2 regions of the Shewanella sp. H8 genome follow, and region 1 is predicted to be linked to the other one. Evidence: predicted binding sites of a transcription regulator. Region 1 holds the regulator's gene; the other holds the start of a gene.
What was found. The regulator ArgR, encoded in region 1, controls arginine synthesis, uptake and breakdown. The targets are predictions, from matches to a motif close to ANTGAATANNTATTCANT.

Region 1 (16,236 bases):
TTATTTTAAATCAGCCATAAAAAAAGCTGGCAGAGCCAGCATTTTTATACTTACATTATAGGTTACATAATTTATGCAGCTAACTTAAAATGAATATAATAATGTCATGTTTGTTTCTGTATCAGTGCTTTCTTTATCATCAAGCGGTTCACTGTTATAACGAACAATAACGGCAAATTTCATCGCTAGAGCACCAACAATATTTGCCGTTAATGAGGTTTCAGAACGAGCATCTAATTTACTACCCCAATCGGCAATAAATTTCTGCTGGAACTTAGATGAATCACTGATCTTGGTTTGGAAATCAATCACCGCGTGAGCAACAACGCTGTCGTCGCTATCATAACCTTCCGCCAGTGCTGATTCGTCATCAAGTTGTTGATATATATAACCAGGACCCGCTTCTGCTTTTAACGACATTCTATCGGTATCAATAAAACGGTGACCATAACCAGCTGAAGTCGTTGAAGTGAAATCATAACCCGTGAATGGATCCACTTCATAGTTAGTATTAGCAAATAAATAGCTCACATCATTAATTTGATAGTCGCCTTGTACACCAAGAAAATAACGCTTTGCAGTCACTTCATCAGTATCTTCTTTGTACAGTCCTTCTAATACATACTCGTTTTCCCAGTCACCTAATTCTTGTTTTAACGCGAAGCGCGCTTTAAACGAAGAAGTATCAGTATTACCAGTGGTTAAAGTCGCACCTAATTCTGCTTCACCAGCAAGAGTGGCATCACCTTCAACAAACTCACTTCCAGCATGTGCTGCAAATGGCATGGTTAGTGTAATAGCTGCAGTAAGTAGCAGTTTTTTCATGTCATTTCGTCCTTTATTTACGATTTACAAACCTAATGTGGGGTCATGCGCTTAAAATTCCCACGCATACTAACACTTTGCCCGCAGAATTGAAAAAATAGTCATACCGCTAAGCGCTAAGCGCTAAGCAACAAGGATCTTAGCTTTCCAACGGCCACAGCGCCAACGCCATATCATTGCCCCCCCCGAACCCATTCATCAAGCGCTAAGGCGGCCCAAACACCCAATAAGCCATACTCTAAGTGGATCCCCGAGATAATAAGCACCTGGTACCGCAATATGACTCATGGTTTATCATAAAAGTGTTAATTGCTGCCGTTAAAAAGTGTAAAGCAAAATAGACGAATAGTGGCCAAGTCAGTAAAATAACGATAAAGGTGTATTTGGCTTAACAGCCCCTAGTAATTCAACTATTAAGATGGCTAACAGCATAAAGGTTACATCAGTAAGCTATGATATTTAGGGGCAATTTTTAAGGCGAGGATAATGCTAGATAGCGTTTAAAAAACAATATTTTTTCGTTATTTATTGACAAAAAAATCAGCTCATTCAAAAAATGAGCTGATTTGCTTTTTTAACGTAAAACTGGCTTACATGATTTTAGGGTCAAGTTCACCAGATTGATAAGCTTTATACATTGCTTGCAGTGATTTAGGCTTAATTTTAGAGCCCATCCCCGCACAACCAAATGCTTCATAACGAGTTGTACAAATGTCAGCCATTGCTTCCATTGACGCTTTTAAGAATTTACGCGGGTCAAATTCTGCTGGATTTTCGGCTAAGAATTTACGTACTGCACCCGTTGATGCTAAACGTAAATCAGTATCAATATTCACTTTACGAACACCGTGCTTAATACCTTCAACAATTTCTTCTAACGGTACACCGTAAGTTTCTGGTATTTGACCACCATATTTGTTGATGATCTGCAGCCATTCTTGTGGTACTGAAGACGAACCGTGCATCACTAAGTGCGTATTAGGGATACGCGCATGGATTTCTTTAATACGATCAATACGTAACACATCACCAGTAGGCTTACGGCTAAACTTGTAAGCACCATGGCTAGTACCAATAGCAATAGCTAATGCGTCAACATGGGTATCAGCAACGAAACGCGCCGCTTCTTCAGGGGTGGTTAGCATTTGATCCATACTAAGGGTACCAACAGCACCAATACCATCTTCTTCGCCTGCTTGACCCGTTTCTAAACTGCCTAAACAACCAATTTCACCTTCAACCGACACACCACAAGCATGAGCAAAAGCGACAGTACGACGAGTCACATCAACGTTGTAGTCATAAGATGCAGGTGTTTTACCATCGGCCATAAGTGAGCCATCCATCATTACTGATGACATGCCTAACTGGATCGAACGCTGACAAATATCAGGGTCAGTACCATGGTCTTGATGAATACACACAGGAATATCAGGATACTGCTCAAGCGCAGCTGCCATAAGATATTTTAGAAACTGTGGACGAGCATATTTACGTGCACCAGCAGATGCTTGCACAATTACAGGGCTGTCTGTTGCTTCAGCCGCTTGCATAATTGCGCGCATTTGCTCAAGGTTATTTACGTTAAATGCAGGGACGCCATAATCATGCTCAGCAGCATGATCAAGTAGTTGTCGTAGAGAGATAAGAGCCATTTCGTTCTCCATTAATAGGGTGATTACTCACCTAGGTCGCTATCGTTTGGACGGATTGTTAACTCTGCGACAACCTAATTCCATTAGGCTGTAACAGAGCATTTTTTATAATAATTATTATTAGGTTTTACGGTAAAATACTTGATGCGTGAACTAAGCGCCACGTTTTTCAAGCATTGCAACTGCAGGCAACTCTTTACCTTCTAAAAACTCAAGGAAAGCGCCACCACCAGTAGAGATGTAAGATACTTTGTCAGCAATATTATATTTATCTACTGCGGCTAAGGTGTCGCCACCACCAGCAATAGAAAATGCTTTTGACTCCGCAATAGCTTGTGCTATGCGTTTAGTACCTTCACCGAATTGATCAAACTCAAACACACCCACTGGACCATTCCAGACGATAGTGCCGGCTTGTTCAATAATTTTTGCCAATACTTCAGCACTCTCAGGGCCGATATCAAATATCATATCACTGTCAGTGACATCACTCACCGATTTCAGCGTAGCAACAGCCGTAGGGCTAAATTCGCTTGCCACAACCACATCAGTAGGGACAGGAATATCACCACCGCGACTTCGAGCATTGGCCACAAGACGCTTTGCTTCTTCCACTAAATCAGCTTCATACAATGATTTACCGACATTATAACCCGCAGCTGCAATAAAGGTATTGGCAATACCACCACCCACAACAAGCTGGTCAACCTTGGTTGACAGGCTTTCAAGTACGGTTAACTTGGTTGACACTTTTGATCCACCAACAATTGCCACCATTGGACGAGCTGGATTATGAAGCGCTTTACCTAATGCATCTAATTCTTGGGCTAATAACGGACCCGCACAGGCTATCGGAGCATAAACGCCTACGCCGTGAGTCGACGCTTGAGCGCGATGAGCGGTACCAAATGCATCCATGACATACACATCACATAAGGCAGCCATTTTTTTAGATAACGTCTCATCGTTTTTACCTTCACCAATATTAAAGCGAACGTTTTCAAATACGACGACTTCACCAACATTAACCTCAACGCCATCAAGATAATCACTCTCCAAGCGTACAGAGCAATTAAGAGCTTTAGTCAAATATTCAACCACAGGTTTCATTGAATACTCTGGGTTAAACTCACCTTCGGTAGGGCGACCCAAATGCGACATCACCATGACTGCCGCACCTTTTTTGAGTGCGAGTTTAATAGTAGGTAATGAAGCTCGTAAACGCGCATCACTGGTTACTAAACCATCGCTGACAGGTACATTTAAATCTTCACGAATAAGCACACGCTTATTTTGTAGATCTAAATCTGTCATGTTAATAATTGCCATAATTAGCAGTTCCTTTTTAAGTTAATACGAAATCTTACTGCGCAACCGGTTTACCCCATTGCGACATAATTGATGTTATCGATCCGATTTTGCTTGGATCATCGCTAAACTAGTATCCAGCATGCGGTTAGCAAAACCCCATTCGTTATCGCACCATAATAATAATTTGACCAAGTGGCCGGCACTGACACGGGTTTGAGTACCATCAACAATACTTGAACGGGGGTCGTGGTTAAAGTCACACGATACCAGCGGCTCGTCAGTGTAACCTAAAATACCATTAAAACTGCCATTTGATGCACGCTCTAGCACACTGTTGATTTGCGCAATATCGACTTTTTTCTCAAGTGTGACAGATAAATCGATCGCGGTAACATTAATGGTAGGTACCCGAACAGAAATCGCTTCAAATTTATCTTTCATGTGCGGCAAAATACGCTCAATGCCTCGTGCTAATTTAGTGTCTACTGGAATAATTGACTGACCCGCGGCGCGAGTTCGGCGTAAATCATCATGATAAGCGTCAATCACCTGCTGATCATTCATCGCCGAGTGGATAGTGGTAATCGCACCACTTTTGACTTCAAAATGTTTATCCAAAACATCAATAACAGGGACAATACAATTGGTCGTACAAGAAGCGTTAGAAATAACGGTATGCTCTGCGCGCAACAAGTCATGATTAACACCATAAACAATGGTGCCATCAACGTCTGCAGAAGAAGGATTACTAATGAGTACTTGTTTAGCACCTGCATGAATGTGTGCTTCGCAGGCTTGGCGATCAATTAAACTGCCGGTGGCTTCATAAACGATATCAATATCAAGTTCTTTCCATGGCAATAAACTCGCATCAGCTTGGTTTAGTAGCTGAATGCTGTCATCGCCAATCAGTAACTTGTCACCGTCGAGTTTTACCTTGTGCTTAAAACGACCATGAGTGGTGTCATATTGAGTTAAATGGCAAATGGCTTCTGGCTTTGCCAACTCATTGATCGCCACTATTTGAATTTGTTGACGTTTACCCGATTCATACAAGGCACGAAGTATTGAACGGCCAATTCGGCCATAACCATTAATTGCAACTCGAATCATTTAGGGTCCAGAGTAATTAACCAAAGCACTTATTATTGAGTCAGTTATAAATAAAACACTGAAACATTAGCGACTTAAATATATTACTTTACGTGAATTAAAGACATAAAAAAACGGCCTACAAGAGTATTGCAGGCCGTTATTATACAGATTAAACACCTAATAGATAAGTGTTTAATCTCAGATGATTATCCTAAAGACTGGACAGTTTTTACGACATTATCAACAGTGAAGCCGAAATATTTAAGTAATTCAGCACCAGGGGCAGACTCACCAAAGGTCGTCATACCCACCACGCCACCGTCAAAACCAATATATTTGTACCAGAAATCAGCGTGTGCGGCTTCAATTGCGACACGTTTAGTCACTGCTTTTGGTAATACAGACTCTCTGTATGCAGCATCTTGCTTATCAAACTCAGTCGTAGAAGGCATAGAAACAACCCGTACTTTTTGACCTAGTTTAGTGAGTTCAGCGGCTGAATCCATGGCTAATTGCACTTCTGAACCTGTGGCAATTAAGATGACATCAGCAGTGCCTTGGCAATCAGACAGTACATAACCACCTTTAGCTACGTTCGCTAATTGCTCAGCGGTACGCACTTGAGCTTTAAGGCCTTGACGGCTAAAGATGAGAGATGTTGGAGCATTGCGACGTTCAATTGCAATTTTCCAAGATACAGCCGTTTCTGCTGCATCACATGGACGCCATACGGCCATATTAGGTGTTAAACGTAAGTTAGCTAATTGCTCAACTGGTTGATGAGTAGGGCCATCTTCGCCTTGACCAATAGAATCATGGGTATAAACGAAAATATTTTGAATCCCCATTAATGCAGACATACGTACTGCATTACGCGCATATTCCATAAACATCATGAAAGTCGCACCATAGTTAATAAAACCACCATGTAGTGATGCACCATTCATAATACCGCTCATACCGAATTCACGCACACCGTAATAGATGTAGTTACCGGCTGGATCATCTTGAATACCTTTAGAACCAGACCAAAGGGTTAAGTTAGAACCCGCTAAGTCGGCACTGCCACCGAGTAATTCAGGCAACATAGCACCAAATACACCAATGGCATTTTGCGATGCTTTACGACTAGCAATATTTTCGGCTTTGTCTTGGCTTTCTTGGATAAACGCTTGTGCTTTAGTTTCGAAATCAGCAGGCAATTCACCTTTTAATACCCGGCGATCATATTCTGCAGCGAGCTCAGGGTAAGCGGCTTGATAAGCTGCAAAATGCTCATCCCATAACGACTCATTGCTGGCACCCTTTTGCTTAGCATCCCAACCAGCATAAACCTCTGATGGAATTTCAAAAGGAGCATATGGCCAGTTTAAGAATTCACGAGCGGCTGCAATTTCAGCATCGCCTAATGGTGCACCATGGCAATCATGACTACCTGATTTATTAGGTGAGCCAAAACCAATAATTGTTTTACAACAAATCATTGATGGCTTATCTGTAACCGATCTCGCTTCTTCAATTGCAGCACGGATAGCCTCTGGATTATGGCCATCGACACCAGCAATAACATGCCAACCGTACGCTTCAAAACGCTTAGGTGTGTCATCAGTGAACCAGCCTTCAACATTACCATCGATTGAAATACCGTTGTCATCCCAAAATGCCACTAACTTGCCAAGACCTAACGTTCCGGCTAATGAACAGGCTTCATGAGAAATACCTTCCATTAAACAACCATCACCCAAGAAACAATATGTAAAATGATCGACAATGTCGTGTCCCGGACGGTTAAATTGAGCCGCTAAGGTTTTTTCTGCAATAGCCATACCCACAGCGTTACTGATACCAGCGCCTAAAGGGCCGGTAGTCGTTTCAATGCCTGGAGTGTAACCATATTCAGGATGTCCTGGAGTTTTTGAATGCAATTGGCGGAATTGCTTTAGCTCTTCCATAGGTAATGCATAACCAGATAAATGCAGTAAAGAGTATATAAGCATAGAGCCATGACCGTTTGATAACACAAAACGATCGCGATCGACCCACTTAGGATTAGTTGGATTGTGCTTTAGAAAATCATTCCATAGCACTTCGGCGATATCAGCCATGCCCATCGGGGCACCGGGATGGCCAGAATTGGCTTTTTGAATCGCATCCATACTTAGGGCGCGAATGGCATTAGCGAGTACTTTACGAGATGACATGCTCTCTCCTGCTTGTTTTTATGATCTAGCTGGCAATTGTGAAGCCATATTTTCCCCTACAAGGCGATATGACGCAAATTAAAATTACTCTCATTACACATTTTAATGATCAACTAACTGGATTTTGCTCATATAGAAGTACAAAAAGCTAAATTATTTCATTATACAAACTGATCAGATACCCATAATCAATATTCACTATACGAGTAACTATTTATTGACAACGACAGCCTAAAACACGCAAGCAACAATAAACAATCACCTTTTATTACTGGTTAAAACCGAATAACCCACAATAATATTGTTCAGTTCTTAGTAGCAAAGTAATTAAATGCAATAGTAGAAAACCACCAAATCTATTTTGAATCATCGATTTAATTAGCCTTTCTACTAAACATTGTTTTTGTGAATAAAAAATATTTATGCATTAGTGCACAATTCTCGAGATAAATTCGTATAGGGGGGTGTTATCAAAATCAAATTCGACTAAAATAGCCGTCTAGACGTATATTCAATTGCAACCAACGAGATTCCCCTATTATGGCAAAGCACTTGTTTACCTCTGAGTCTGTCTCAGAAGGTCATCCAGATAAAATAGCCGATCAGATTTCTGATGCGGTATTAGACGCGATACTTGAGCAAGATCCAAAAGCTCGTGTTGCGTGCGAAACGTATGTTAAAACCGGTATGGTATTAGTAGGTGGTGAAGTTACCACTTCTGCTTGGGTAGATATTGAAGAAATTACCCGCAAAACGGTACGCGAAATTGGCTACACCAATTCAGATATGGGTTTTGATGCTGATTCATGTGCTGTACTGAATGCCATTGGCAAACAGTCTCCAGATATTAATCAAGGTGTTGATCGCGCCGATCCTGCAGAGCAAGGCGCTGGCGATCAGGGCTTAATGTTTGGTTATGCAAGCAATGAAACTGATGTATTAATGCCTGCACCCATTACTTACGCGCACAAATTAGTTAAGCGTCAGTCTGAAGTTCGTAAAAACGGTACGCTACCGTGGTTACGTCCCGATGCGAAAAGCCAAGTCACTTTTGCGTACGATAACGGTAAAATTATTGGCATTGATGCGATTGTATTATCAACTCAACACCGTGAAGACATTAAACAAGCTGATTTGATTGAAGCCGTAATGGAAACCATCATTAAGCCTGTATTACCTGAACAGTGGTTAAATAAAGACACTAAATACTTTATTAACCCTACAGGGCGCTTTGTTATTGGCGGACCCGTTGGTGACTGTGGACTAACAGGACGTAAAATTATCGTTGACACATATGGCGGCATGGCGCGTCATGGTGGTGGTGCTTTCTCTGGTAAAGACCCATCAAAAGTTGACCGTAGTGCTGCTTATGCTGCACGTTATGTAGCTAAAAATATTGTAGCTGCAGGTCTTGCTGATCGTTGCGAGTTACAAGTGTCTTATGCGATTGGTGTTGCAGAACCAACTTCTATCAGTATCGAAACTTTCGGTACCGGTAAGGTGTCTCAAGAAGTGTTAATCAAATTGGTTCGTCAACACTTTGAATTACGTCCATATGGCTTAACAGCAATGTTAGATTTAGCACGTCCAATCTATCAACAGACTGCTGCTTATGGCCACTTTGGTCGAGATATCTTCCCTTGGGAAGCAACAGATAAAGCTGAAATCCTTCGTGCAGACGCTGGATTATAATAAGCTAACTGTCTATGTCATTTTAACCTAGCATTTGTAACCTAAGTTAATAGCATAGAAAAATAAAACCGCCATTAGGCGGTTTTATTTTTTCTGTTTTGTAGCAATAACAACATATAACATTAATAACATCATTATTTGATTTTAAAATGGCTCACATTATGTATCAACCAACTTGGCTAAACACAAAGATAACTGGAAATCAGCAACCTTCTGTTGCCATTAGAGAATGGTCCGCAATCAAATTATTCTACCGTCAACATATGCCTTATGCTCGATTGGCCCAAAAAGAATCTGTTGCTGTCATCCATCATGTTCAACCAACACTCACGAATGACACAGAATTGAGCCAGCAAATAATCATTGCCGCAATAAGAGTTAAACCTGTAGGCCAATATCAATTAATAAGTGGATTGCTAGTCCATCCTGACTATCGTGGCCAGCAAGTATCAACTCAACTATTACAATTTATCGCACCAAAATTAATCGTTAAAGATTGTTTCTTATTTGCCCATCCGTGGTTAATAAGCTTATATCAACAACAGCAATTTATAGTAAGAGAGCCAAGTGAATTATCCACGTTACCGGCAGAAATAACTCAATTGTATCGCCGATATCACAGTGAACAACGACCGTTAATATTGATGCAACTTAGTAAGCTAGATGTAATAAAAAAACCATATAACAGCAATAAGCTTAAGTCAGAATAAGTCCAATGCGAATAAACCTAATTAAGTCTATTCTTAACTCAACCTAAACTGACATCAACACAGCACTGGCAAGTCGATTAGCAGTGATCAAAATGGGCCGTTTCAATGCACATAAACGACACTTGCTGCATTGTCATAATTGGCACGTCTTTAACAATGATTGAGGCCATGTTAATCAGTTCTATTTGGGAAACCAATGTTATTGCTGCATTGTAATCATTGGTTATGCCACAAAATATCCATGTTTCTTTCCAGCGAACAAAATACCCTGAATGTTGCACTTGAGCATTAACCGCATCTTGAAAGTGCGCTTCAATACATTGATACGGTTCGCCAGCATCAGACAGTACTGCAGCAATTAGCTTGATGTTGTCAAACGCCGAAAGCCTTAAGCTTAGGTATGGCTTAAAAAGTGTGTCAAAGTCAGTGCTTATCATATTGTTAATAAATAGCCATGTTGATGTAAACTCATTTTACCTGTTTAGCCTATGTTGCTAATCAGGTAAATTGCTAGTCGCGAGTAGGCAATAATCACGTTGCTCAAAGCTAAATTGATCAATCTCTGTCATTGCCGCTTTTTGTTTATGTGCAGCCAATGAACGAGCATTGTCGGCGGCAACATAGGTCACCATAAATGGAAAGGTATCGTGTACTTGCCGTTTTAATTCACTCACTAATGCCGCGAAAATACCTTGACCACGCTTCGACTCTTGAATCCAAACGGGGCCATATTGGCATGAGTTAGTTGTTGATATTGCTTGACCATTCAAATCGGCAAACTTAATTTTTTGAATTATATGGCGGTATAAAGGTTGTGCGGAAAAAAATGACCATTTTGCAGCCATCACATAACCAATAATGTGCCCCTGTTCTTCTGCGACAATAAACCAATGTTGATTGATCAACTGAATAACCTCACCTTTTCTCAGTGAGTGAGCATGTAGTTGGCTATTAGAATCTAACAACTCATCATCAACATGAGCACGCTCTAACTGCACTATGGCAGCAACATCGGTTAATAACGCCTTACGGATAATAAATGACAATGATTATTCCTTTGACTCTGAATTGGGAGATTGATTCTTCGCCCATTCTATCACTAGCGCAACAGGTAACGGAGACATAATTAATGTACCTACACCAATAAGTAAAGCGATAACCAACATGCCGCTGACTTGTTGAGCAAGATCACTTTGCCAGTATAGTCCTACGCCCAGCAACAACATGATTAACCCAACAAAATGCAATATTTTGACTATTTTGATCATTTGAGACTCTTTAATAGGTTAAATAATGTTAATTCATCCAAAACATTACATTTATTTACTCTTTTATTACTGTTCAAGTAGTAGAATAACCGCAATGTTTTCGTTTTTGGACCCTCTCAGCATGATAAAGCATATTCTCGGCGCCACTGTAATATTTTTAGGCCTTAGTGCTTGCCAAAGCCAACCACAAGTTGTCTCTAATGAACAATTAATGGGTCGTTGGCATGTAGACGTTGTCCTCGATACTCCAACCATTAATAATAGCCCAGCAAATTTAGTGTTTGCCCCAAATGGTCAGCTAACAGGTAATAATAGTTGTAATCAATTTTCTGGTCATTACGCTCAGCAAGGTAACTTACTAAAACTGGCTCCGTCAGATTCAACCATGAAAGCTTGTGTCGATAGCTTAATGACTCAAGAAGCTGATCTGATGAAGGCGATATCATTAGTACAGCAAATTGATTTTTCAAAAGGAAAACTTAATTTATTATCAAAAAAGGGTGATACGTTATTGGTACTAACAAAGCAATCGTTACCCTTATCTTAAATCCATCATTTAAATAAATCATCGGATTGGCTATAAGTGTCAGCTTAAATTTCCACTATAAAAATGAATTTTTATTCAACTATTTTGATTCTTTCTTGACTTAATAAGTCAATCTATTCAAAATGTGCTAGTTTTTTGAATAATAACTATAAGTTGAATTATCACTATGCCAGCGACAAGAAATCAGGATGAGCTCGTGCGAACTTTTAAAGCGATTCTCAAAGAGGAACGTTTTGGAAGCCAAAGCGAGATTGTTATTGCGCTTCAAGCCGAAGGATTCGGTAATATTAATCAATCTAAAGTATCTCGCATGCTCAGCAAGTTTGGTGCTGTGCGAACTCGAAATGCTAAGCAAGAAATGGTGTATTGTCTTCCTGCCGAGCTAGGAGTCCCTACTGCAGGTAGCCCCGTTAAAAACTTAGTACTGGATGTTGATCATAATCAAGCCATGATAGTGGTCAGAACCAGCCCTGGTGCAGCGCAGTTAATTGCACGTTTGCTTGATTCAATAGGCAAGCCTGAAGGGATATTAGGTACTATTGCAGGCGATGATACTATTTTCATTTGCCCTGCAAGTATAAAAACTATCGATGATACATTAGAAACAGTTAGATCTTTATTCAATTATAGTGAATAAAAAACCATTCCAATAAAAAAGCAATGCCATGGCATTGCTTTTTTATTATCTAAAATTAGCGTTTAGGCATCATCGAATTGAATTAAAAAATCCAGCGATGGCACAAAGAATGATGACCCAGTCAATGCTTTAGTAAACAACATTAAATGGTCATGATTTCCATCGCTATCGCCATGTACCATACTCCGAAGCATTTTTTCAAAATGTTCAGGGGTGCGGCAGACAGAAATAAATACCAACCCTTGTTCTCTCGTTGAACCATAAGGCATACTTTGACGTAAAATCTCTAATGAGTTTCCTTGCGGATCCTTTAAATTGACTCGTTTAGTATGACTGGTTAACGGCTTATCTTCTGATTCGTACTCAATATCATCAGCTTTGGTACGGCCATATATATCTTCTTGTTTTTTTACCGGTAAACGATGCCACTTACTTAAGTTATGCAGATATTTTTGCACATGAACATAACTACCTGAAACAAACTTTTCGTCTTCATCACCGACAAGTGCAACCTGTTGACGATGGCGTCCTTTAGGGTTTTCTGTACCATCAACAAAACCAGTTAAATCACGGCTGTCCATAAATCGAAAACCGCGCTCTTCATCTACTAATTCAACCAAATCTTCAAACATCTGGTTAATTTCATTGGCAACAAGATGCAAAATATCATAACGATCACAACGGATATGAACAAACAAATCATATTCCATTGCAGGTGCATCACGATTACCTTCATTCATAGCAGGAAAAGGTTTTAATAATGCAGGACGAGCGTCTGGGTAAAAGGTATCCCAAAAATTAGCCCCAATACCCACAAAGCCATTAAATGCACTGTCGGTATATTGATCTGTGAGTTCGTAAATGTATTGTGCCACATTAGCAATAGATGGACGTAATTGCTCTTCAACACCATCGTTGGCATTAAACATCAAATACACACTGTGTAAATTCCCTTCTGCGCAAATCCCTAACTGTTCACGAGGCATAACTTGGTTACCCATATTTACTTATCCACCTTAATACTTTCTGTCGGCCTAAATGGTGATAACTTAATACTGGATGCTATTAAAAAACGAATAGCACCTCTGATCAATTTCATTAATCAGTAGCTTATCTTAATCAAATGTAAATTTCTTTAAGTGTATTCACATTTAGCTTATTTGTAAGTCACATTTTACTTAAATAAGTTTAGATAAGAGATTGATCATCAGTCACATTCATCAAATAGAGATCAAATGATACAGACTGTTGAGCGTTAATTAAAAATCACCAGAGGATGCGCGGCAATAACAACATTCACCCGTTGACCAGGCATTAATATTGTTGATTGACTGTTTATATCCAAAACATCATCGCCAATTTGAACTTGATAATGGCATACAGTGCCAAGAAAATGCCTTTGGACAATACAACCCTTACCGTCGATATTGGAATGTAATTCAATTTGCTGTGGTCGCAGTAATAAATACCCTGGACTTCCAATAGGCAAAGACAATGCTTCAGTACTGTTTAAATAACCTAAAGAATACTGTACTTGATGATTAGACGTGACCGTAATCGGTAAATAATTCCCAGAACCTAAAAAGTCGGCTACATAACGATCTGTAGGTGCTGAGTAAAGAGTTTCGGCTTTACCATGCTGTATAATGGCGCCATTTTTAAACAAAGCCAGTTTATCGGCAAACACAAATGCTTCGTCTTTACTGTGGGTAACAAATACCGCGCTCACATTACGTTGTTTCAGAATGGCACGAATTTCCAACATCATATCGTTACGAACTTGTGCATCAATATTAGAAAAAGGTTCATCGAGTAATAACAGCTTAGGTTGATAAGCTAAAGCACGCGCAATAGATACCCGCTGCTGTTGTCCGCCAGATAACTCATGAGGATAACGAGATGACAGCCCGGTTAATTTAACCAACTCAAGCATTTCTTCTAATCGTGTTAGCCGCTGTTCACGATTAAGATCGTTAACGCCAAATAATATATTTTCAGCCACGGTTAAATGCGGAAATAAGGCGTAGTCTTGAAAAATCATCCCTACACCACGTTGCTCACTCGCAACGAATACGTCATCACCACTCAAGACTTGGTCATTAATCTTAATGCAACCTTGGCTAATGGGTTGTAAGCCCGCTATCGCCCGCAATAGTGTTGTTTTACCACAACCACTAGGCCCCAATAGTGCAACGATTTCACCTTGTTCCAATATAAGGTTTAAATGGCGCAATATAACTTGGCCTTGATAATCACTGCAGACATTTTCAATGGTTAACGTTGACATAACTAGCCTTGTTGCTCTAATGAGCGATTTAGATAAATCAGGGGAACAAGCCCAACCAACACAATCACAATAGCGGCCAATGCGCCATGTTCAAGCCTTTCATCTGATACAAACTGAAAAACATAAGTGGCTAAGTTTTCAAATCCAATCGGCCGCAATAATAACGCTGCCGGCAACTCTTTCATACTTTCAATAAACACCAACAATGCGCCAGCAAAAATGCCCTTACGCAATAAAGGCAAATGCACTCGCCATAATAGTTGATTAGGTGTCCGCCCTAGCGTAATACAAGCCATATCTAAAGAAGGTGAAATACGTTTATAACTGTTTTCTAAACTGCCAATGGATATGGCAATAAATCGGACACAAAAAGCAAAAATCAGTGCAAACACGCTTCCTGTTAATAATAAACCAGGCCCTTGAGCGCCAAGCCAGTCGTAAACATCGTTAATCGCAAAGTCGATAAAGGTCAGTGGCACCAAAACGCCAATAGCTAACACAGTTCCCGGTAAAGCGTAACCTGTACAACTTAATCTAGACGGAAGTTGGTCACTTTTACGTGGGCTAACCCGGCGTACGAACATCAATATCAAGGAAAGAACCACGCACACAGCACTGACAATGGCGGCAATATATAAGCTGTTAAAGCTGTATTGCCAAAAACGCACATCCCAACTCTCGTTGAAATAATCGATAGCATATCCACACAACACAATGAAAGGTAATAAAAAGGCAGTAAATAGCAATAAAAAACAATAACCGAATGCTATCCAAGCTCTTTTTGATGACAACACATATCTGTCAGTTTCATTAAGGGAAGATTGCTTTTGAAATAATTGTTGTTTCCGGCGCGCAAAACGCTCTACCCCAATCATAGAAAAGACCACTAACAGCATAATTGCCGAAAGCTTTGCCGCCGCGGTTAAACTGCCATATCCGAGCCAAGTGTCGTACACAGCAGTGGTTAATGTTGGTACAGCAAAATAGCTTACAGTAGCAAAATCTGCTGCTGTTTCCATTGCCACAAGCGCAACACCTACGGCTAACGCAGGTCTTGCCATTGGTAGTGCGAGACGCCAAAAACTCCGCCACGGACTACAGCCCATAATGCGCGAGGCGTATAACAAACTGGAAGACTGCTCCATAAAAGCCGTTCTAGCCAATAAATAAATATAGGGAAATAACACTAGCGATAATATTATCGCGGCCCCACCAAGACTTCGTATTGAAGGAAAATAATAATCATGGGGAGATTGCCATTCAAACCAAGATCTTAATGTACGTTGCACTGGGCCAGCATAATCCAACATGTCGGTATAAACATAGGCAACAATATAGGCTGGCATAGCTAGAGGGAGAAGTAATAACCATTGAAAATAACGACGAAATGGAAAGTCACAGCGGGCAACTAACCAAGCTGCAGGGGTTGCGATCACTAGCGTCCCAAATCCAACAAACAACATTAATAATAAACTATTAGCAATATATGTCGGCAGTACCGTATTGAACAAATGGCTGAATACCGCTTGATCGGGAAGCATGGCTTGCACAATTAAGGCAACCAGCGGCAATATGAGTATCGCTGCAATAAAATAACCAGTAAGCGACCAGCTTCTGGTTAAGCCTAAAATCATAAATAATACCGAATTAACTCAGCGCACTAACGATATATGTTCGATAATGCGCTGATAATATTTAAACTAATTGACGTATGTGTTCGAGATTCAATTAAAGATCAAACTTCACTTCATCAAGTAATGTCACCGCGGCATGATGAAACTCAGCCAACTTATAGATAGGTAAGCTGTCTGCTTTAAATTCGCCCCAAGACGCAACTAGTTCAGACGGTGCAACATCTGCCTTAACGGGATATTCCATATTCACTTCCGCATACATTTTTTGTGCAACGTCTGAAGTGAGGAACTCCATTAATTTAATGGCGTCGTCTTTATGCGGTGAATGTTTGGCTAATGCCATACCTGAAACATTGACATGTGCGCCACGATTT
Region 2 (16,236 bases), 1.0 Mb from region 1:
GCGACCGACATTTTTACGCCAGCAGGCAGAACTTGCTTACTAAACATCGCTACCATGATAACGGCAAAAATACCGAGTAAGAATATGATTAAGCCTTTCTTCGCCGTAGACTTCGCTTCTGGTGTTTGAACCTTGTCAGCTGCTGGGTCTGTTAATGCTTCGCGGAACTCTGTATCAATAAGGCGCGCCTGAAAATCTTCATCTTTATCTAAATCTTTACCGCGCTTTAAGCTCCAAGTACACGCCACTAGCAAACCTGTTAAGGTAGCTGGGATGGTCACCATTAGTACATCAAGTAAGTTAATATCAAGATTGTTATCAACAGCGGTTGCTAGTACTACTGCGGCTGCAGCGGCAATTGGACTGGCTGTAATACCCATTTGCGAAGCAACAGTTGCCATTGCCAATGGACGCTCTGGACGGATACCTTTTTTGTACGATACATCGTAAATAACAGGAAGTAGTGGATAAACAGAATGGCCTGTACCAACCAATACCGTTAACGTATAAGTACAAAGAGGGCCTAAAAAGACAATATGTTCAGGATGTTTGCGTAACAGTTTTTCGGCAAACTTTACTAACAGCGTTAAACCACCAGTGGCTTCTAATGTCGCAGAGGCAGCTACAACCGCTAGAATAATTAACATTACACTGACAGGTGGTGTACCTGGCGCGATGCCAAATACGAAAGCGAGTACCGAAACTCCTAACCCACCGAGTAAACCAAAGGCGACACCGCCATGGCGTATACCTACAAATATCACCGCTAATAACAGCAGCATGTGTACATAAAACATAGTATTTCTCCCAATGGATTTAGGTATTATTTTCAGGACTTAGCCATTGAAAGATATATCACAATGTATTTTGGGTTAGTGACTCAATTCAAGCTATTGAGTGACATATTCTTTTAATGTTAAAAATGTGAACAATATGACAAACCATCGCGTTTTCTCGTGCTCACTAGGTTATTGAATTACGTACTTAAAGGTTTCATGTTATTCTAGTTAGTGGAGATTAACCGCAATAAGATAGTGTCGATTAAATAAAACAGTGTATGCAGTCGTTGTGTTAAATCAGCTAAATATTAGTGGAGGGCTGTTACATTTGATAAGTCAGATAACTCGCCATTGTAGGTCGAATTTTATATTAGAGTGCATCTCGCTGGTTATGATAGGTCTCTATAATTAACAGCAAGAGGAAGTTGTTATGTGAGTGTTTTACACGCTAAAGCGTGTAAGTTTTATTTTAACGGCTATAGCGTGTAAGGGTACGTTGCACAAATCTTCCCTAGACACTTTATTCAAACCGCCAAGGCGGTGGGTTTTGATGCCGATACTATGAATACTATTTTGCTTGAAACAGTTAATCAGATTGACGCGGTGATAAAGACAGTAATAGCACAAATACCGCATGATTTTCCTATTTATATACGGGATTCAATATTAGATGGATTGACTGAAAGCGCTAAGCTGATTACCCCAGAAAGCGTGATACAAACTAAGATGTAATCCACTCGCTCAGACAAACAATTAAGCCCAGCAATGCTGGGCTTAATATTACTAGGTCCAAACTTAAAGCTTACTCGACATTTTGGATCTGCTCGCGCATTTGCTCAATTAATACTTTTAATTCTACAGCTGCTGAAGTGATTTCTGCACTGATTGATTTTGAGGCTAAAGTATTTGATTCGCGGTTAAACTCTTGCATCATAAAGTCTAAGCGGCGGCCTTCGCTGCCACCTTTTTTAAGAATGCGACGAGCTTCTACTACGTGGGCTTCGAGGCGATCCATTTCTTCGGCGACATCTTGCTTTTGTGCTAGCAGTACCATTTCTTGTTCAATACGAGCAGGATCTAATTCGCCAGCAATGTCTGCTAAGCGGTTAGTGAGTTTTTCACGTTGGTACTTCATTACGGTTGGCATGTGCTCACGAACCACGTTCACTTGTTCCATTACGCCGTCTAAGCGAGTCAGTAACATGTCTTTAATGGCCTCACCTTCACGGCCACGGGCTTCGATAAACTGATCGATAGCGCTGTCGAATGCAGTCATTAGCTCTGCGCCAATGCTGTCCATGTCTTGTTCGGCTGAGGCTAGCACGCCAGGCCAGCGTAATACGTCTGTTAGGCTTAGCTCGCCTTGACCGGCTTCTTGTTTTAACCAGTTGGCTGCGTTAAGTAATTGCTTGGCGAGATCTTGGTTTAGTTGTAGTTCGTTGCTGCTGTTATCGGCAAGCTCATAACGCAAGTTCACTTCTACTTTGCCACGGTTAAGGCGTTTACGTAGGCGATCGCGTAAGACAGGTTCAAAGCTGCGGAACTGCTCAGGCAGGCGCAGGTAGGTTTCTAGGTAGCGCTGGTTGACTGAACGGATTTCCCATGAGGCGGTGCCCCATTGTGCTTTGTGCTCGATACGAGCGTACGCTGTCATGCTTTGGATCATGAAGTTGCCTATTATATTATTTTGCGAATGTGGCTTGATTATAGCCGTTTTAGGTGACCAGATTAAAGGATTTGTCGATAGAATTGTTGCTTATCTTGGTCTATATCAATTACATCGAGTGTTGAGACTACCGCTGTTTAAGCAACAGATAGATAATTGCGTGGGTTTGTCGTGGCATCTCACGGCATGAAGCTCTATAATACGCGCTCAAATATGATCTAAAATCGACTACAGGACTTTTCATGCGCCCAAGTAACCGTACACCAGCTCAAACTCGCCCTATCACTATTACGCGTTCTTTTACTGCACATGCTGAAGGCTCTGTTTTAGTTGAGTTTGGCGACACAAAAGTATTATGTACTGCCAGTTTCACCGAAGGCGTACCGCGTTTTCTTAAAGGTCAGGGCCAAGGTTGGGTCACTGCTGAATATGGTATGTTACCGCGTTCAACCCATAGCCGTATGGACCGTGAAGCGGCTCGTGGTAAGCAGTCTGGCCGTACCCAAGAAATTCAACGTTTAATTGGCCGTGCATTACGTGCCGCTGTAGACATGAAATTGTTAGGTGAAAACACCATCGTTATCGATTGTGATGTGATTCAAGCTGATGGCGGTACACGTACTGCTGCTATTACTGGTGCTTGTGTAGCATTGGTTGACGCACTTAATTGGGCTCGTGGTAAAGGCATTATTAAAGCTAACCCACTTAAGTTTTTAATTGCCGCAGTAAGCGTTGGCATTTTTGATGGCGAAGCGATCAGTGATTTAGAATACATTGAAGACAGTGCTGCAGAAACAGACATGAACGTAGTGATGACTGAAACCGGTAAAATTATTGAAATTCAAGGTACTGCAGAAGGCGAACCCTTTAGCCATGAAGAGTTACTTGAGTTGTTAGTGTTAGCTAAAAACAGTATTCGCGAAATTGTCGATGTACAGAAAGCCGCATTAAGTTAATATGCTGTTGAAAAATTAGGACCGATTACGGTCCTTTTTTTTAAGCTAAATTTTGATTATAGAGGAATAACCGTGAAAGCCTATCAACGCGAATTTATCGAGTTTGCCTTAGCCCGCCAAGTATTACGTTTTGGTGAGTTTACCCTTAAATCTGGCCGTACGAGTCCGTACTTCTTTAATGCTGGATTATTTAATACCGGTAAAGACTTAGCGCGTTTAGGTCGCTTTTACGCTGCGGCATTAATGGATTCGGGTATTGAGTTCGATTTATTGTTTGGTCCGGCGTATAAAGGCATTCCGATTGCGACAACCACAGCCGTTGCTTTGTGCGATCATCACGATGTAGACATTCCATACTGTTTTAACCGCAAAGAAGCCAAAACTCACGGTGAAGGTGGCAGTTTGGTGGGCAGCGAGCTAAAAGGCAAAGTTATGCTGGTGGACGATGTGATCACCGCCGGTACGGCGATTCGTGAATCAATGGAAATCATTAATGCTCACAATGCACAGCTTGCAGGCGTGTTGATTGCATTAGATCGCCAAGAAAAAGGCAAGGGTGAGTTGTCGGCGATTCAAGAAGTTGAACGTGATTTTGGTTGTCAGATTGTGTCGATTATTAAGTTGGCCGATTTAATTAATTATCTGTCTGAAAAGCCGGGTATGGAAGCAGAGTTAGCATCTGTTAGTGCTTATCGTGAGCAATACGGGATTTAATATTTATATTATTTTTCCTATTAATCATTATCAACAAAAAAGCAGCCCCTAGATTATTAAATTAGATGGCTGCTTTTTTTATTGGCTTGCGCGATGATTCAAACCTATTTTACAAGATGTAAAAACTCAGCGCGGGTTGCAGGGTTTGATTTAAAAATACCGCCCAATGCAGTGGTGGTAGTCGAGCTGGTTGAGTCCATCACGCCGCGGGATTTAACGCAGTAATGCACCGCATCCATTTTTACCGCTACGTCTTTGGTTTCTAATAAGGTTTGCAGTGCGACGAGTACTTGTTGAGTTAAACGCTCTTGCACTTGAGGGCGTTGGGCAAAAAATCGCACGATTCGGTTAATTTTCGATAGACCTATAATTTTTGTGCGGGGTAAATAAGCGACTGTCGCGAATCCATCAATAGTCACTAAGTGATGTTCGCAGGTGCTGGTAAGACTGATGTCTTGTACACGCACCATTTCATCAACGCCCATTTTATTTTCGATAACAGTGATTTTAGGGAAGTTTTCGTAATCAAGCCCCGAGAAAATCTCATCAACATACATTTTTGCAATGCGGCGTGGAGTATCAGCCAAGCTGTCGTCGCTTAGATCGAGTGACATAAGGGTCAAAATTTCACGCATGTGATGTTCAATTTTGACTTTACGTTCTTCAGGCGTGAACGTTTTAGGCAGCATTGGGGTTTCAAGACCGAGATCTTTTAGTGCGGCTTGTACTTTTATTGCGGCTTCACTGAGTGCCATAAATCCTCCAACTACTCGACATTACTGTTTGTGTTAGCGTACGTTAAAACCCACTTTGGCGACCGCTAAGGGACGAGGAGAATAGCGCGATTTGCTGTAAATTAATACTGCAGGTAACAAAAAATCCGACCCCGTTAGTCGGGTATCGGCTTTTTGTGTGTAAACGTTTAAGTGATAACTACTTTACGTTTAAGTTCTCTTTGATAAATGTGAGCATGATATCGTAATACTTAGCCCGATTTTCTGCGTTAAAGAAACCATGGCCTTCTTTTGTCCAAATCTGTTTTTGGAATGGGTGTATTTATCTGGGGTTTATGGACAACAGTTGCAGGTTAATTATTCAGTTGAATTAAGCAGATATGGTCTTTAGATGATGTAAGATGTAGGGCCATATGGCAATTGTCATACAGCCCTAAATAGTTTAGCTTCTTAGCAATTGTTGCTGAATAAATGTCCATTGCTCATCAAAGTGTAGTGTTGGCTTTTGTTTGAATTCGCTACGAACAAATTGTGAAATACGCCCTTCGACAAAGGCCAACAATAGGTTGGCTAGTATGGCTTCGTCGATGTTAAAGCCTACACCTTCACGTAAGGTCTTTTCACGTAGAATTTGTTTTATTTGAGTTTCAATTTTGGCAAATAATGCGTCAATACGACTGCGTAAACGTTCATTTTCACCCAGTAATGCATCGCCATTTAATACTCTGGAAATACCTGGATTACGTTCAGAAAATACCAGTAATAACTGCAGCACTAACTGACAGCGGGCCATGGTGTCTTTTTCTTCATCCATGATGAGGTTTAAGCGCGATAATATCGCATCTTCAATAAATTCGATTAAGCCTTCGAACATCCGCGCTTTACTTGGGAAATGACGGTATAGCGCGGCCTCTGATACACCAACTTCAGCGGCAAGCTTTGCGGTGGTAATGCGTTGACCAGGACTGGTTTCAAGCATTTGTGCCAAGCATTGTAAAATATGCTCGCGGCGATTTATTTTAGGGCTTTCAGCCATTATGTGTTCCTTGGCTCAGTGACTACTTGAAAAGGTTATTTGGTTCCTGAGTGACCAAATCCGCCTTCTCCACGATCTGAGCTTTTAAACTCATCCACTAGGATAAATGTTGCCTGTACAACGGGTACAAACATCAATTGGGCTAAACGATCGCCTATTTCGAGTGTGAATGGCTTATCACTTCGGTTCCAACATGACACCATTAACGGTCCTTGGTAATCGGAGTCAATTAAACCCACTAAGTTACCCAGTACGATGCCATGCTTATGACCCATACCTGAGCGCGGTAAAATCACCGCTGCAAGGCTTGGGTCGGCTACATGAACAGCTATGCCTGTTGGAATTAATACGGTTTGGCCTGGTTCAATGACCATGGTGGTGTCGGTCATAGCACGTAAGTCCATGCCTGCACTACCTGGGGTAGCATAAGCTGGCAATGGAAATTCACTGCCAATACGCGAGTCGAGAATTTTTAGTTCAATGGGTGTTTTCATGATTTTTTTAGTTGTTGTTCTATCAATGTGAGTAATTGGCGCGCCAGAGTCAGTTTATCTGTTGCGGGCAGTTGTTGGCTGCCATCTTGCCAAAAAACCTGTAATGCATTGCTATCGGCATTAAAGCCTAAGCCTTGAATAGAGACATCGTTCGCGGCGATCATATCAAGCTTTTTACGTTGCAGTTTACCGCGAGCGTATTGCTCTACATCGTTAGTTTCAGCAGCAAAACCGACAGTGAAAGGTCGGATAGTGTGCTGGGCTACCGCGGCTAAGATATCAGGATTACGCACTAGTGCAAGCTGCATTTGTTCCGCTGACTTTTTGATTTTTTGCTGGGCAACATCGGCAATTCGATAATCTGCGACTGCGGCGCAACCAATAAAAATATCATGTTGTTCAACCTGTCCTATCACTGCGTCGAGCATTTGTTGTGCTGAATCAACATCAATACGGGTGACGCCAGCCGGTGTGACTAAATTAACTGGGCCAGACACTAATGTTACCTTGGCACCCATTTCTGCCGCTGCTTGGGCTAAAGAAAAGCCCATTTTCCCCGAACTGTGATTAGAAATATAACGCACAGGATCTATGGCTTCGCGCGTTGGGCCTGCTGTAATCAGGACTTGATGACCTTGCAAGGTTTTAGGACCAAAAAATTGTACTAGTTGCTCGGCAATGGCGACAGGTTCTTGCATACGCCCAGGACCAACTTCGCCACAGGCTTGGCTACCTGAGGCTGGCTGCCAAATAGTGAGACCTTTGCGAGCTAAATTAGCCATGTTTTCTTGGGTGGCGATGTTTTGGTACATTTGTTGATTCATTGCAGGACAGACAATGACGGGAGCGCTGGTTGCTAAACACGTTGTTGTTAATAAGTCATCTGCCATACCTGCATTGATACGCGCCATTAAGTTAGCCGTAGCAGGTGCGAGTAGAACAACGTCAGCCCAGCGTGCTAGCTCAATATGACCCATAGCAGCTTCTGCAGCTGGATCGAGCAAATCAGAGGCTACAGGATGGCCTGAGAGCGCTTGTATGGTGAGTGGAGTAATAAACTCCATGGCGCTTTGAGTCATAATGACGCGCACATCAGCACCGCGCTCTTTTAAACGGCGGATTAGGTCCGCACTTTTGTATGCGGCAATGCCGCCTGCAATTCCAAGTAATACTTTTTTATTTGTCAGCATGATGCACATTATCCGACTCAAATATAATTGCGGCTAACAATATCACAAACTTGTGACAAGTTGCGTCGATCCAATCTCAAAAATATCGACCATACTGTGTAATCAATTCGAACTCTGTTTTTGAAAAAGGCAACAACCCGTTAATGGTGAAGTGGTAGCTCATCCGGTGTTGTATTTGTTAATAGAGCCGATTTAATGCGTGTATTTTCGTTTCACATTGAATATAAGGGACATTCATGGGGATTAAAGATTGGCCACAAGGAGAAGGGCCGCGAGAAAAGTTATTGCTTAAAGGTGCTGGGCATCTTTCCGATGCTGAATTACTCGCTGTGTTACTTCGCAATGGTTTAGCAGGGCAAAATGCGGTGGATTTGGCTCGAGAGATGATAAATCAGTTTGGCGGTTTGCGTAGTTTACTTACCGCATCGAAAACACAAGTATGCAAATTAGCCGGTGTTGGACCGGTAAAATATGCTCAATTACAAGCCGCAGCCGAAATTTCTAAGCGAATAGCTCATGAAAATCTACAAAGAGGGCAAATTTTGACAAATCCTGATTTAACTCGGGACTATTTAATGAGACAATTAGCTGACCGATCCTATGAAGTGTTCGCCTTACTATTGTTGGATACCCAACATAGAGTCATTCAATTTGTAGAATTATTTCGTGGCACCATCGATTCCGCTTCTGTTTATCCTCGCGAGGTAGTTAGCCTTGTTTTGGAGAAAAAAGCCGCTGCGGTGATAGTGTGTCACAATCATCCGTCTGGCATTGCAGAGCCAAGTCAGGCTGATCGGCGAATAACTGAGCGAATAAAAAATGCATTGGCAACCATAGATGTTTCTTTGTTAGATCATATGGTTGTAGGTGATCAGGAGATAGTCTCCTTTGCCGAGCGAGGATGGATTGTATAAACACTGCTTGATCTTCTATGGTCAATCGTGTATAAAATGCGCCCTCTTTGTGCCTCGGGCGACGGCCATACGAGGCACATTAATGCTCGAGCGTTAAAAATTTGTTTTTGGAGAAGATTGACATGTCAAGAGTATGCCAAGTAACTGGCAAGAAGCCAATGGTTGGTAACAACCGTTCGCACGCTAAAAATTCGACTCGTCGTCGTTTTTTACCTAACCTACAAAACCACCGTTTTTGGTTAGAAGAAGAAAAACGCTTCGTACAACTACGCGTATCTACTAAAGGTATACGTATTATCGATAAGAAAGGTATTGAAGTTGTTGTTGCTGAACTTCGTGCCCGTGGCGAGAAGGTATAATAGAAAATGGCTAAATCTAAAGGTAATCGTGAGAAGATCAAATTAGTATCTAGTGCTAAAACTGGTCACTTCTACACTACTGAAAAGAACAAGCGTAACATGCCTGAGAAAATGGAAATCAAGAAATTTGATCCAGTTATTCGTCAGCACGTTATCTATAAAGAAGCTAAAATCAAGTAATTGATTTTTGACTCTTAAAAAAGCCCCTTAATTGGGGCTTTTTTTATGCCTGTTTAAAAGTAGTCTATACTGAATAGAATGATTAATATGTTTGTGAAGTTGTATTCTAACTAATTGAATCATAGATATGTTCAGTTAGTTTACTCATGCAGTACCGCATTAATCTGATGGTATTTTAATAGACATTATTTTCGTATTGTTAACGTGTAATAATGTTTACATATTGCTGAGTATGTGTGATTTTTGTGTAATGCAAATATTATAAATTAATGCGTAAAATATGATTAAGTGCTAAAGCGAGCTAACTTTTTGGCTGTAATGATTTTTTAATATAAAAATGAGATGATTTATTTCAGTATAAGTGAAATAAAATGCTTTAAAAGTGAATTAAAATGCAATAATATCTTTGGGTACACCAAATGAATAAAACAACCGGTTATGTGACATGTTTTGTCATAGCCATTATTGAACATCAAATTTAATACCGAGGTAACGTTGCCTGTGAGAACCACTGAATTGGTTGATGGATTTCGTCATTCTGCTCCTTATGTTAATGCTCATAGAGGTAAAACTTTTGTCGTCATGTTAGGTGGCGAGGCATTAGCACATCCACAATTTCGCGGCATTTTAAATGATGTGGCGATGTTGCATTCACTTGGGATAGAGGTGGTATTGGTTTATGGTGCACGACCGCAAATAGATGCAGGGTTAAAGATTGCTGGAATTGAACCGGCTTATCACAATGGTATTCGTATTACTGATGAAGAAACCTTAAAGATTATTAAACAGGTTGCAGGAGCCACTCAATTTGATATTACCGCAAGGATGTCAATGAGCTTAGGTAATACGCCGATGCAAAATGCCCAAATCAATTTAGTGAGTGGTAATTTTGTAATTGCCCAACCGTTGGGGGTCGATGACGGTGTCGATTTTTGTTTAAGTGGTAAAGTTCGTCGTATTGATGCGTTAGGATTACGTCGTCAGTTAGACAATAACGGTATTGTGTTAATGGGACCTATTGCCGCTTCTGTTACGGGCGAAAGCTTTAATCTCACCGCTGAAGAAGTGGCAACCCAAGTCGCGATTAAGTTAAAAGCCGATAAAATTATTGGTTTTAGTGATACTAACGGAATTATTGGCAAAAAAGGCGAGGTGATTGCTGAGTTAATGCCAGATGAAGTTGAAGAAATGCTTCAAAGTATGGCTGACGATGACCATACTTCAGTGTCGACAATTGCTTTTTTAAAAGCAAGCGTCGAAGCTTGTCGCCGAGGTGTACCTCGTTGTCATTTGGTAAGTTATTTAGAAGACGGAGCACTGTTACAAGAGCTGTTTTCACGAGAAGGAATTGGTACCCAAATTGTCACGCAAAGCGCAGAACGTTTGCGTCGGGCTACTATTGGCGATATTGGCGGGATCCTAAACCTCATTCGCCCATTAGAAGAGCAGGGGATTTTAGTGCGTCGTTCTCGCGAGCAGCTTGAAATGGAAATTGAGCAATTTATGCTGGTCGAGCGCGATAACCTTGTTATTGGCTGCGCGGCCTTGTATCCGTTTGAAGAAGATAACGCTGGTGAGTTTGCTTGTTTGGTTGTGCATCCAGATTATCGTGATGCTGACCGTGGTAGTGTGTTGTTAAATAATATTATTGGCCAAGCACGTACACGTGGTTATTCGCGTTTATTTGCACTCACTACGCGCAGTATTCATTGGTTTTTAGAGCATGGTTTTAGCATTGTGGATGTCGATGAGTTACCTAATAAGAAAAAGCAGCTTTATAACTATCATCGTCGCTCGAAGATCCTTGCGTTAGATTTATAACCGTAATGATAGGGTCAACATAAAAAATGCCGGATTAATCCGGCATTTTTTATGGATGAATAAATATACTAATATCATTCTTCAATCTGATTAATAAAAAGTCAGCTTAATCATACTTGGGCTTTTGCTAATGTATTGCGTTTTTGGCGTTGCACTAGCATGTCGCTAATAAAAATAACCAGTGCCCCCCAAATAAAGCCAAAGGTAATGCCTTTTTCAATATCAAACGGCTCGTTAAATAATTGAACCGCCAAGATAAACATGATGCTAGGGCCAATATATTGGAAAAACCCTAGGATAGAGAATGGAATTCTTACTGCGGATCCTGCAAAGCATAATAATGGGATGGTAGTGACAATACCTGCTGCAATCAGTAGTAAGTTTAGATTCAAGCTATTGGTTAGCATGCTTACTGAGGATGTCTCTAAGGTGACGAGCAAGTATCCTAAGGCTATCGGTAATAAGATCGCTGTTTCGACTAATAATCCTGTTTTAGCATCAATATTAACTTTTTTACGTAATAAACCATAAAAGCCAAAACTGGCGGCCAAGGCTAATGACAACAGCGGAATGGAGCCAAAAGAGATTAACTGAACCAGTACGCCGGCACTGGCTAAACCTACCGCTACCCATTGTAATTTACGCAAACGTTCGCCTAAAAACAGCATTCCAAGTAAAACGTTAAACAGTGGGTTGATAAAATAACCCAAGCTAGCATCAAGCATATGGTCGTTGTTGACTGCCCAAATAAAAATGAGCCAATTTGCTGCAATAAGAACTGATGTAACAAAGAGTACCGCGAGTTGTTTTGGGTGTTTGAGAACAAGGCGCAGACGACCAAATCCACCTATAAATTGCATCAGAATGATCATAAATAAAAATGACCATATGACACGATGCATTAATATTTCTGTCGCGGGGACATGATGCAAAAGTTTAAAATACAGTGGTGCGATACCCCAAATGGTGTAAGCACAAACTGCCAGTAAAACTCCTTTACGGTATTCAAAATCAGGCATAGTCAATCAATAATGGGTGTAACGAGAAGAAGATGGCGATTGTAGGTCGCCATTTTGGATGACACAAGTGATTAAGCGAATTCTTTTATTGTATGGCTGTTAGCTTTGCAAGACAGATCTTTATTGTTAACCCACCATATAAGTTCCTGTGCCAAATGCAATATGGACACCTTGTTCATTATGTAATTCCATTCGGCACACTGATACCCGGTTACCAGAACGGATAACACTACCTGTACCAGTAAAAATCTCGCCACGACCTGGGCGTAAAAAATCTACCCGCATATCGATCGTGCCCAAGGTTGTAAGACGCTGTTGTAACTCTTCTATGGTCCAATCTTCTTTACTGGCAACTAGCCCTGCAAAAACCGTAAGTCCACCAACAACATCAAGTATGGTTGCGGTGACACCGCCATGAAGAATATTTTGATGGATATTACCGATGAGTTCTGGCTTCATTTTTATCACGACTTCAACCCCATTGATGTCGTAATGTTTTATATCTAAACCAAGCAGATTATGGAATGGAACATGTTGGTCAAAAATATCTGCAACTTGCTGTAAAATATGAGTTTTAATGGTGGTGGTCATGAGCAATCCTTGTCGGTTATTATTATTATTATTTTATTAATTCTAAGGCAGCTTGCTGCCATAGAGTATTTAATCTAACCCTAAAGTGACCTCAACTCAAACTTCTATCTTGAATGAAAACATCGCAAAAGTGTTTTGGTTCAAGACTTCTGTGACTGAGTGCTTTAAAATGAGTGCCCCTTGAATGATAATGTAGTGTGAATGGATACTCCGATTTCGGCCAATATTGCGACCTCAGATGAGTTGACGACAGAGCAAGATGTGCTTGCCACTAGCTTGCAGCAAGTTTTTGGTTATCGTGCCTTTCGTGAAGGGCAGCGAGAAGTTATAGAGCAAAGTTTACAAGGCCAAGACACCTTAGTTATTATGCCTACGGGTGGCGGCAAAAGTATATGTTATCAATTGCCTGCTATTGTGTTGCCTGGTGTGGCAGTGGTGGTGTCGCCATTAATTTCGTTGATGAAGGACCAAGTCGACAGTTTGATACAAAGTGGGGTATCGGCGGCTTATCTCAATTCATCTTTACCGCGCGAGCAAAGTGCGGAGGTACTTCGTAAGCTTCACGCTGGTGAGATTAAGTTGTTATATGTGTCACCGGAGCGTTTGTTGCGCCCTGACTTTATTGAACGCCTTCAATCAGTTGATGTTTCTATGTTTGCCGTTGATGAAGCGCATTGCATTAGTCAATGGGGTCATGATTTTAGACCTGAATATGCGGCATTAGGGCAGTTAAAACAGTATTTCCCCTATTTACCTTTAATGGCATTGACTGCGACAGCCGATCACGCGACGCGTTTAAGTATTTGTGAACGTTTAGGTGTGACGCCTTATACTTTGTTATCAAGTTTCGATCGCCCTAATATTCGTTATACCGTGGCTGAAAAGCTTAATGCGGCTAATCAATTACGTCAGTTTTTAACTATCCAAAATGGCACCAGTGGAATTGTGTATTGCAGTAGCCGACGTCGAGTGGATGAGGTTGCTGAGCGTTTACGCTTACAGGGATTTAATGCCCAAGCTTATCATGCCGGTTTAAGCCAGGATGAACGTGGCAATGTTCAAGATAAGTTTTTAAAAGACCAAGTTGATATTGTGGTGGCAACTGTGGCATTCGGCATGGGGATTAATAAATCAAATGTGCGTTTTGTGGTGCACTACGATATTCCCAAAAGTATTGAAGCTTATTACCAAGAAACAGGCCGTGCTGGTCGTGATGGCTTGGATGCTGAGGCGTATTTGTTGTTTGACCCTGCCGATATTGGTCGCGTTAGACATTTGATTGAACAATCTGAACCAGGGCCACAGCAGCAAGTCGAATTTCATAAATTGAATACCATGGCAGCATTTGCAGAAGCGCAAACTTGTCGCCGCCAAGTGTTGCTAAATTATTTTGATGAAGTGGCATCAAAGCCTTGTGGTAACTGTGATATCTGTCTTGATCCACCTAAGCGATATGATGGAACTGAAGACGCACAAAAAGTGCTGTCTTGTATTTATCGTTTGCAGCAACGTTTTGGTATCCATCATGTTATTGAAGTCTTGCGCGGGTCTAAAGCGGCTAATGTGGTCGATAGAGGTCATGATAAATTATCGACATGGGGCATTGGTAAAGATAAGTCCACCGAGTTTTGGCTCAGTGTGATCCGCCAATTAATTCATTTAGGTTTAATGAGTCAGGACATCACTCGGGGATCTGCGATTAAGCTTAATCCTGCCGCAAGGCCGATATTGAAAGCTGAGTTATCGCTTATGTTAGCCGTACCGCGGATTCAACTGCTTGATGTTAAACGTAAACCAAATTCCCGTGCGCCGCAGCAATACGATCGTAAACTCTTTGCGCGTTTAAAATTATTGCGTCGTGAACTTGCTGAGAAAAACGACATTCCACCTTACTTAGTGTTTAACGATGCAACCTTAGCAGAAATGTCGGCTATGCTACCCACTAGTCCGGGTGAGATGCTTGCGGTCAATGGGGTTGGACAGATTAAACTGGACCGATTTGGCGGCGAGTTTTTAGATGAAATATCTGATTATCTGACACAAGGCTAACCATCAACATTTATTATAATTTCTGATTATGTTCTTGGGACTTTATTTTGTTTAATTGATTTAATACCGCTTTTTTCAATAATGCATCAAAACTATCAAGTTGGTGCAAACTGGCTACACCAATATTTACTTTACCTTCAGTTTGCCATTCTTCGAGCACATGCTCTATTTGGCTTACCACTCTTGCGGCTCCAATTGGCGATGTATGTGGTAACAGGATAATCAGTTCATTTGGACTGTGGTGGAATAACTGGTCTTGTTCTCTAAGGGTATTTTTTAGCCTAGGAGTAATAAACGGCATATCCGTAGTAAGAATATGGCTCATATCGATAAGCAACATGCTTAGTTGATAATGTCCATGCTTAGCATTATCTAACATGTTATTGATATTTAATTGTTGATTTTCAATATTATTCTTAACGTTGTTGGTGTTGCGAGGGTTTCTGGTTATAAATATCACTAATCCAATTGACATTATTAGGATGATGAGTGCCGTTAATATCAAGCTTTGGTTAATGTTACTAGACTTTTCAGGCGGATCGATAGGCTCACTTTGTGCCGTTATTTTAGCTTTGTATTGCATAAAATGAGCATTGTTTAATTTTTCAGCCGCTTGTTTTGCAGCATCAAAACGCTGCACTTGAAATTGATAAGCGGATTCAAATTGATTTTTTTCGGCATAGTATTGGCTGATTATCTGGTTAAATTCTTCTAAATCCGAAAACTGTTTAAGCTCTGTGGCTTGTTCAATAATATCATTCAGTAACGATAATGCTTGATTGTCTTTATGTTGTGCAAAATATACTTTAGCTAATGTACGCTTGATGCGCATGACGTAGATAGGTTCTTGGTATTTAGTGAATATGTTGATGCTTGAAAGCGCTTTCTGCTCGGCAATATCGTAATTTCCGACGTATAAATTAATTATTGCAAGCAATGCATATTGGTTAGCTAAATCTCTATCTGAATCAATTTTTGTATTGGACTCTTCTATATTATGCAGATAATTCAGCACCTTAGGCTTATCATTTAGCGCTATATATATTAGAGCTAAATTCATTGTTATTGTTGGTTTGATTTTTCCGAAAGAAGAAATCTCTTTATATGCAGCTTCAGAATAATGTAAAGCCTCGACATAATCCCCCATAGAGAAGAATACATTTGAAATTTCTGATTGGATGAATGAAATTGGGAGTAGATACCATTGTTGAAATTGTGTTTGTACCTCATCAAAAAAGGCTAATGCTAAACGTAAATCTTCAATGGCTGCATTGTAGTTTTCTAAGCTAGTATTTAGTCTACTTCTCGCGTAAAGACTATTTACAATAGCTTGCTTTTCAGAATAACGCCTTGCTAAGCGAAGTGCTTCTTCTGTAAGTAATTGCTCTTGTAGTAGATTCCCAAGGCTCTGATGCGCAGCAGCTTGGCATTGTAAAAAATAAGGACGAGCGGTGTCTAACTTATATTGCCGAGCATTAATCTCACCTTGTTTTGCCAAAATAATAGCCTGATTAAATTCACCAAATTCCAATAAATTAAAACAATGTAATAGGCTTAATCGTAACGCATCGGTATTGTCTAAAGGTTGCTGAGTATGTTGTTGAACAAGTGAATCTATGAGTACTTTTGCTTCTTCAGACCGTTGAGAGTTAATGTTGTTAATGACATCGAGTTGTTCATGAGGGCTTAATTTCTGAGTTTGAGCAATAATATCCTCTGAGAGTAATAAACGTT

Region 2: argA (amino-acid N-acetyltransferase) is a predicted target of ArgR. The motif match lies at 9,404-9,421, and genes of this name have one in related genera.

What each region holds. Positions count from the first base shown of each region.
Region 1 covers NZ_CP157213.1:3,595,176-3,611,411, forward strand. Annotated here, with positions in the region: gene ABIS04_RS15490 (DUF481 domain-containing protein) at 85-825, opposite strand; gene fba (class II fructose-bisphosphate aldolase) at 1,416-2,480, opposite strand; gene ABIS04_RS15500 (phosphoglycerate kinase) at 2,634-3,809, opposite strand; gene epd (erythrose-4-phosphate dehydrogenase) at 3,885-4,904, opposite strand; gene tkt (transketolase) at 5,093-7,087, opposite strand; gene metK (methionine adenosyltransferase) at 7,628-8,779, shown strand; gene ABIS04_RS15520 (GNAT family N-acetyltransferase) at 8,941-9,489, shown strand; gene ABIS04_RS15525 (hypothetical protein) at 9,567-9,926, opposite strand; gene ABIS04_RS15530 (GNAT family N-acetyltransferase) at 9,984-10,535, opposite strand; gene ABIS04_RS15535 (hypothetical protein) at 10,539-10,757, opposite strand; gene ABIS04_RS15540 (META domain-containing protein) at 10,879-11,304, shown strand; gene argR (transcriptional regulator ArgR) at 11,471-11,941, shown strand; gene ABIS04_RS15550 (Dyp-type peroxidase) at 12,004-12,942, opposite strand; gene ABIS04_RS15555 (ABC transporter ATP-binding protein) at 13,197-14,228, opposite strand; gene ABIS04_RS15560 (iron ABC transporter permease) at 14,231-15,862, opposite strand; gene ABIS04_RS15565 (extracellular solute-binding protein) at 15,957-16,236, opposite strand, start outside.
Region 2 covers NZ_CP157213.1:111,099-127,334, forward strand. Annotated here, with positions in the region: gene ABIS04_RS00445 (anaerobic C4-dicarboxylate transporter) at 1-797, opposite strand, end outside; gene ABIS04_RS00450 (YicC/YloC family endoribonuclease) at 1,582-2,445, opposite strand; gene rph (ribonuclease PH) at 2,688-3,401, shown strand; gene pyrE (orotate phosphoribosyltransferase) at 3,474-4,115, shown strand; gene folE (GTP cyclohydrolase I FolE) at 4,220-4,870, opposite strand; gene slmA (nucleoid occlusion factor SlmA) at 5,292-5,885, opposite strand; gene dut (dUTP diphosphatase) at 5,921-6,379, opposite strand; gene coaBC (bifunctional phosphopantothenoylcysteine decarboxylase/phosphopantothenate--cysteine ligase CoaBC) at 6,376-7,572, opposite strand; gene radC (DNA repair protein RadC) at 7,806-8,483, shown strand; gene rpmB (50S ribosomal protein L28) at 8,606-8,842, shown strand; gene rpmG (50S ribosomal protein L33) at 8,849-9,022, shown strand; gene argA (amino-acid N-acetyltransferase) at 9,524-10,843, shown strand; gene rarD (EamA family transporter RarD) at 10,954-11,862, opposite strand; gene ABIS04_RS00510 (thioesterase family protein) at 11,989-12,453, opposite strand; gene recQ (DNA helicase RecQ) at 12,655-14,502, shown strand; gene ABIS04_RS00520 (hypothetical protein) at 14,516-16,236, opposite strand, start outside.